2 regions of the Agrobacterium sp. 5Ca39 genome follow, and region 1 is predicted to be linked to the other one. Evidence: riboswitches for the same ligand, from Rfam matches in the RefSeq annotation. Region 1 holds a riboswitch; the other holds the start of a gene.
What was found. Region 1 has a riboswitch for S-adenosylmethionine ahead of ACZ47E_RS00530 (O-succinylhomoserine sulfhydrylase). Riboswitches for the same ligand answer to the same signal wherever they lie in the genome.

Region 1 (3,765 bases):
CGCCCCACCGACGATCGGGGCAAGCCAGAACAGCCACAGCTGCTGCAGAGCCCATCCACCGACAAACAGGGCCTGCCCCGTGGAGCGGGCCGGGTTGACCGACGTGTTGGTGACCGGAATGGAGATCAGATGAATGAGAGTAAGCGCAAGACCGATGGCGATCGGCGCGAAACCGACCGGCACCCTGCCATGCGTCGACCCCAGAATGATGATCAGGAAAAACGCCGTCAGAATAACCTCGATCAGCAACGCCGACAGGAGCGAATATCCCCCCGGCGAATGCTCCCCATAGCCATTGGCAGCAAAACCACCAATGTCAGCCCCCGCCTTGCCGGTGACGATCACGTAAAGAGCCGCCGCGGCAACGACCGCCCCCAAGACCTGCGCAACGATATAGGGCACTAGGTTTGCTGCCGGAAATTTACCGGCAACGGACAGGCCGACCGAAACAGCTGGATTGAAATGCCCGCCGGAAATACCGCCAACCGCGTAGGCCATGGTCAGAACCGTCAGACCGAAGGCGAACGCGACACCCAGGAAGCCAATGCCGAGTTCAGGAAAAGCAGCAGCAAAAACCGCGCTGCCACAGCCACCAAAGACCAGCCAGAAGGTTCCCAAAAATTCAGAGAGAAGTTTGCGACTCATAACATTTCCCCATCATGTTACGACTGGATCAACTATTACGTGCAATTTAATCGTAGTCAAGCAAAATCACATAGTCCCGCTGCCACCGACGTGGCAGCAGACAGGGGCCAATATTTTTGGCGAGGGGATCAAGGGAGACTGGAGCGGGTGAAGGGAATCGAACCCTCGTATTCAGCTTGGGAAGCTGCTGCTCTACCATTGAGCTACACCCGCACCCACAAACAAGACATCGGATAGTTCGCGGCGGGTGTCAAGCGCCCGCCGCAGCTCATTATGCGGCGCGAAAGTGCTTGGAGAGCTTCAGCCCCTGCGCCTGATAGTTGGAGCCGAGACCGGTGCCATAAAGGCCTTCCGGTTTCTGCAGCATATGCTCATAAACCAACCGGCCGACGATCTGGCCATGCTCGAGGATAAAGGGCACCTCATGGCTGCGCACTTCCAGCACGGCGCGGCTGCCGGTGCCCCCCGCCTGCGCGTGGCCGAAGCCGGGGTCAAAGAAACCGGCATAGTGCACACGGAATTCGCCCACCAGCGGATCGAAGGGCGTCATTTCGGCCGCATAAAGCGGCGGCACGTGGACGGCTTCGCGCGAAACGAGAATATAGAATTCGTCCGGGTCGAGGATCAGTTCGGCGCGGCCGCGCGCATAGAGCGGTTCCCAGAAATCGAGAACATCGTGCTGGGCCTTCTTGTCGACATCCACCACCGCCGTATGGTGTTTGCCGCGATAACCGATCAGCCCGTTTTCGCCAAATCCCTTGAGGTCGATCGAGAGTGCGATACCACCGCCCGTCACGTTCGGGCTTTCGCTGGCGACCAGCGTTTCCGTCTCGTGCAGTTTCAGAAGCTCGCTTTCATTCAGCAGCGAATGGCCAATGCGGAAACGGATCTGCGACAGGCGCGAGCCACGGCGAACCACAACGGGGAAGGTGCGCGGGCTGATTTCCAGATAGAGCGGACCTGTGTATCCCGCCGGTATCTTGTCGAATTCCTGCGCATTGTCGGTCATGACGCGGGTGAAGATATCGAGGCGACCGGTCGAACTCTTAGGATTGGCCGAGGCGGACATGTCCGCCGGCAGCGCAAGGCTTTCCATCAGCGGAACGATATAGACACAGCCGGTTTCCAGCACCGCGCCCTGGCTGAGATCCACCTCGTGCAGGCTGAGACGATTGAGCTTGTCGATGACCTTGGTTCCGGGGCCGGGCATGAAACTTGCACGAACACGATAGGCCCTGGAGCCAAGCCTGAGGTCGAGGCTGGCGGGCTGCACCTGATCGACATCGAGATCGGCCTCGCTTTTCAGCTTGCCGCCTGCAAACAGCGCGCGGATTGCGCCATCCGCCAAAATGCCCGTGGTTCTCATCATGGTCGTCATTCCTTTTTACGGCGACAAAACCAAAAGGAAAGCATTGACGCAAGCCGGTAACGGCAGTATGGCAAGCTTATCCCGTGGTGATTTGGCCGGTCGGCTTGCAGCCACGTTAAACAAGTGGCTAAAAAGACCGGGTGCTAGGAACCGGTCTGCTTTTGCGGCCGGTTTTTTTGTTTTGAAGGTGATCACATGAGCAATAAATGGCGCCCGGCAACCCAGCTCGTTCACGGCGGTACGCTACGCTCCCCTTACGGTGAGACGTCGGAAGCGATTTATCTGACCCAAGGCTTCGTCTACGAAAACTCTGAAGCAGCCGAAGCGCGCTTCAAGGGTGAAACCGACGGCTTTATCTACGCCCGATACGCCAGCCCGACCAATGACATGTTCGAAAAGCGCATGTGCCTGCTGGAAGGCGCTGAAGACGCCCGCGCACTTGCTTCGGGCATGGCCGCCGTCACCGCCGCCATCATGTGTCAGCTGCGCGCCGGCGACCATATCGTTGCCGCCCGTGCCCTCTTCGGCTCCTGCCGCTGGGTGGTTGAAACGCTCGCGCCGAAATATGGCATCGAATGCACGCTGATCGACGGACGTGATCTCGGCAACTGGGAAAAGGCAATCCAGCCAAACACCAAGCTGTTTTTCCTCGAAAGCCCAACCAATCCGACACTCGAAGTGGTGGATATCGCCGGCGTGGCGAAGCTTGCCAACCAGATCGGTGCGAAAGTGGTCGTTGACAATGTCTTCGCCACACCGCTTTTCCAGAAGCCGCTCGAACTCGGCGCCCATATCGTCGTTTATTCGGCCACCAAACATATTGACGGCCAGGGTCGCTGCCTCGGCGGCGTGATCCTTTCCGACAAGAAGTGGATTGAGGAAGAGCTGCAGGATTATTTCCGCCACACCGGCCCGGCCATGTCGCCGTTCAATGCCTGGACGCTTCTGAAGGGCATCGAGACGCTGCCGCTGCGCGTGAAGCAGCAGACGGCCAATGCCTCGAAGATCGCGGACTTCCTGGCCGATAGCGCTAAGGTCGCCAAGGTCATCTATCCCGGCCGCGCCGATCACCCGCAGGCCGACATCATTGCACGGCAGATGTCCGGTGGTTCGACGCTGGTGGCTTTCGAATTGAAGGGCGGCAAGGAAGCGGCCTTCAAGCTGCAGAACGCGCTTGAGATCGTGAAGATTTCCAACAATCTGGGCGATGCCAAGAGCCTCATCACCCATCCCGGCACCACGACGCACAAGAACCTCACAGACGAGGCACGGGCGGAACTCGGTATCTCCGGCGGCACTTTGCGCCTTTCCTGCGGCATCGAGGATACGGACGATCTGCTGGAAGATCTGGCAAAGGGTCTGGCAGCTGTTTCGGCCTGACATTCATTCAATAAGCGACGTGGCCCCGCGGGAACGCCGGGCCATGTCGCGTTTGATGGCCTCGAAAGCCAGTATCAGGCAACCATTATTTACCTTTTCCGTTATCCCTAACGGTAAAAAACAGCGCAACGGGAGACAGCTCCTGCCCCTCAAGTCATTCATTTTCTTGACGATAGCCAGAGCCTATAGTGTAGGATAAGCGGGCAGGGAAAATATCGAGGTGTGGCGCGTATGTATCGTGCTCTGACAAGGGATATCGAGGTGACGGTTGATCCGTATTATCTCGAAGAACAATCCGACCCGGATGACGACCGCTACGTCTGGGGCTACAAGGTCGTGATCGCGAATAACTCGGATGTTCCCGTTACTCT
Region 2 (3,765 bases), 580 kb from region 1:
ACGATCTCCTGCAACAGATCCAGCGTTTCGATATCGAGATCGTTGGTCGGTTCGTCGAGAATCAGAAGATTGGTCGGCCGGGCGAGAATACGCGCCAGAATGAGCCTTGCACGCTCGCCGCCGGAAAGGTTGCGGATGGGTGTGCGGGCCTGTTCCGGCTGGAACAGAAAGTCCTTCATATAACCCGTGACATGCTTCACCTCGCCATTGACGAGAAGATTGTCGCCCCGGCCGTCGGTCAAATAATGTGCGAGCGTATCGTTGGGATTGAGCTCCTCGCGCTTCTGGTCAAGCGTTGCGATCTCGAGATTGGTGCCGAGCTTGACCCAGCCGCTGTCTGGTTCAAGCTGGCCGGTGAGCATCTTCAGCAACGTTGTCTTGCCCGCGCCATTCGGTCCGACGAGACCGATGCAATCGCCGCGATGCACCCGCAGTGAGAACGGCGCGACAATCATGCGCTCACCGTAAGCCTTGGTGATAGCCTCCGCCTCGATGACCAGCTTGCCGGACTCCCGGCCTTCCGTGACGGTCGCCTGTACAGTCCCCTGCGGCCCCTTGTGCCCACGATATTCCGCCCGCATGGCCTGAAGCTCACCGACACGGCGCATGTTGCGCTTGCGCCTTGCAGTCACGCCATACCGCATCCAGTGTTCTTCGCGCTCGATGGCCTTGCCGAGCTTGTGTTGTTCAAGCTCTTCCTCTTCAAGCACCTTGTCACGCCATTCCTCGAAATGGGCAAAACCACGATTGAGACGGCGGGACTGGCCGCGATCGAGCCAGACGGTCGAGGTCGAAACCCGTTCGAGAAAACGACGGTCGTGCGAAATCAGCACCAGCGCGCTGCGCGTCTGCTGGAGTTCGCTTTCAAGCCATTCGATTGTCGGCAGATCCAGATGGTTGGTGGGTTCGTCCAGCATCAGAATATCGGGCTCCGGCGCCATGACACGGGCAAGCGCGGCGCGGCGCGCTTCACCACCGGAAAGGTTTGCCGGATTTTCCTGACCCGTAAGCCCGAGATGCTCGAGAAGATAAGTAACCCGATAGGCATCGTCGCCAGGCCCGAGCCCCGCCTCGGCATAGGCCTGAACGGTATCGTAACCGGCAAAATCCGGAGCCTGTTCCAGATAACGGATGGTTGCAGCGGGATGACGGAAAACCTCGCCCGACTGGGCCTCGACAAGGCCCGCTGCGATCTTCATCAGCGTGGACTTGCCGGAACCGTTGCGTCCGACAAGGCAGATGCGGTCGCCCGGCTCCACCTGGAGATTGGCGCCGTCCAGCAGCGGGGTAACGCCGAAGGTCAGCTTGATGTCATCGAGTTTCAAAATAGGGGGTGCCAAGGCGTCAGGCTCCGGTCAGATCATAAGGGCGGGCGAGCACGATGGCTTTTCCGCTTTTAAGCGAAAAATGCACAGGGCCGCCATTCGCGACATTGGAAATAGTGCGGGAGGAACCGAAAGCAAGCGCGAAATCCTCCAGCGGGTAACGCACATTGCCGATATCCAGCCCCTCCAGGGCTGTGAAGCCGGCCACCGAGAAAAGCGAGCCTGCGGGTAGAGAGACATCAAGCGAGCCCGGGAGCAGCGGCCGGGCCTCTTCCTCGCCGGAGGTGAGCGAAACATCGAGACCACGTTCGGCAAGCGCGACGGCGTAAAGGAGGTGCTGGAGGGCATGGTCGCTTCGTGCACCCCCGAGCGCGCCGACAAGCACCAGCGTACCGGCGCCGCGGGCGAGCGCCTCCGAGACCGCTATCTCACCGTCGGTCACCGCCTTTGCTGCCGGGTAAGGCTGCCGTGTCACACCGGGCCAGGCATCCAGCAACTCTTTGGTGGCGGAATCGAAATCCCCGACCCACAACTCCGGTGTGAGGCCAAGCGGCCGTGCGTGGCGCATGCCGCCATCAGCCGCGATCACGCGGCTACCCGCGACCACGTCCCTGAGACGATCAGTAACCGTAACATCGCCGCCGAGCAGAATGGTGAAGTGCGCTTTATCCATGCCCTGCCTTATCGCACCTCGGCCGAAAATGGAAAGCCGAAAGCCTCCGAAAACCGTCCATATTGATTTTCGTCGGCTTCGGGATTATGAAACGCCTTAGTGGTGATTTGCCGACCGGCTTGCAGCCACTTTAAAGAAGTCGCTAAAGGGTCGAGGAAAAAGGCAATTTCCTGGGACCGGTCGCGATTTCCGCTGCCGGTTTTTTTGTTTTCGCAACGTTCTTTACGTGATCCGGAAAAGAGAGTTCGACATGCCGATCAAGATTCCCGATACGCTTCCCGCCTTTGAGACCCTCGTTCACGAGGGCGTGCGGGTCATGACCGAAACGGCGGCCATCCGGCAGGATATCCGCCCGCTCCAGATCGGGCTTCTCAACCTCATGCCGAACAAGATCAAGACGGAAATCCAGATGGCGCGCCTCGTTGGCGCCTCGCCGCTTCAGGTTGAGTTGTCGCTTGTGCGCATCGGCGGTCATCGCGCCAAGAACACGCCGGAAGAACATCTCCTCTCCTTCTACGAGACGTGGGAAGAGGTGCGTCACCGCAAGTTCGACGGTTTCATCATCACCGGTGCTCCCATTGAGCTGCTGGACTATGAGGACGTCACCTACTGGAATGAAATACAAAAGATTTTCGAGTGGACGCGGACCAATGTCCATTCGACCCTCAACGTCTGCTGGGGCGCGATGGCCGCCATCTATCACTTCCACGGCGTGCCTAAATACGAGCTGAAGGAAAAGGCTTTCGGTGTTTACCGCCACCGCAATCTTTGCCCCTCGTCGATCTACCTCAATGGTTTTTCGGACGATTTCCAGGTTCCCGTGTCACGCTGGACGGAAGTGCGCCGCGCCGACATCGAAAAACATCCGGAACTCGAAATCCTCATGGAGTCGGAGGAAATGGGTGTATGTCTGGTACATGAGAAGGCAGGCAACCGTCTCTATATGTTCAATCATGTCGAATATGATTCGACATCGCTTTCGGACGAGTACTTCCGCGATGTTCACGCCGGCGTGCCGATCAAGCTGCCGCATGATTATTTTCCGCATAACGATCCCGAACTCGCGCCCCTTAACCGCTGGCGCAGTCATGCCCATCTGTTTTTCGGAAACTGGATCAACGAGATATACCAGACGACACCATATGAACTCGAGGCCATCGGCCAGCTGGCGGCCTGAATTTGCGGGATTGCGAATTGCCGGGAAATGACGCAACGTCCGCCCGGCAATTCATGGCAACCGGGAGAATGATGTTATGAGCGACGGGGCAGCACGGGAGAATTTTGGTTTCACGGCAACGGGCGAAAAGGTCGAGCGTGTCACCATTTCGAAAGGTGGGCTTACAGCGAAGGTCATTACCTGGGGTGCCGTCATCCAGGATTTGCGCCTTGAGGGTCACCAGCCGCCGCTCGTTCTCGGCTTCGACAAATTCGAGGATTATAAATATTCCTCCTATTTCGGCGCCACACCCGGCCGTAACGCCAACCGCATCGGCAATGGCAGATTTTCGATCGACGGTCACGAATACCAGCTGGAACTGAATGAAAAGGGCGTAACCCACCTGCACGGCGGCAGCGACGGCATGGGCAAACGCAACTGGATGCTGATGGAACACGGCGAAAGCCACGCGGTTCTGCAGATCATCGACCCCGATGGCCGTGCCGGTTATCCCGGCAACTGCACGGTCACAGCCACCTACACGATCCGTGACGGCGGCGTGCTGTCGGTGGTCTATGAAACGGTGACCGACAAGCCGACCATCGCCAATG

Region 2: another riboswitch for S-adenosylmethionine. It lies ahead of metA (homoserine O-acetyltransferase MetA); the one in region 1 lies ahead of ACZ47E_RS00530 (O-succinylhomoserine sulfhydrylase).

What each region holds. Positions count from the first base shown of each region.
Region 1 is NZ_AP026436.1:110,892-114,656, reverse strand. Features, by position in the region: gene aqpZ (aquaporin Z) at 1-645, opposite strand, end outside; tRNA gene ACZ47E_RS00540 (tRNA-Gly) at 785-858, opposite strand; gene ACZ47E_RS00535 (2'-deoxycytidine 5'-triphosphate deaminase) at 917-2,014, opposite strand; SAM riboswitch at 2,088-2,166, shown strand; gene ACZ47E_RS00530 (O-succinylhomoserine sulfhydrylase) at 2,210-3,394, shown strand; gene apaG (Co2+/Mg2+ efflux protein ApaG) at 3,626-3,765, shown strand, end outside.
Region 2 is NZ_AP026436.1:2,355,526-2,359,290, forward strand. Features, by position in the region: gene ACZ47E_RS11640 (ABC-F family ATP-binding cassette domain-containing protein) at 1-1,340, opposite strand, end outside; gene ACZ47E_RS11645 (thiamine diphosphokinase) at 1,345-1,998, opposite strand; SAM riboswitch at 2,088-2,164, shown strand; gene metA (homoserine O-acetyltransferase MetA) at 2,249-3,175, shown strand; gene ACZ47E_RS11655 (aldose epimerase family protein) at 3,252-3,765, shown strand, end outside.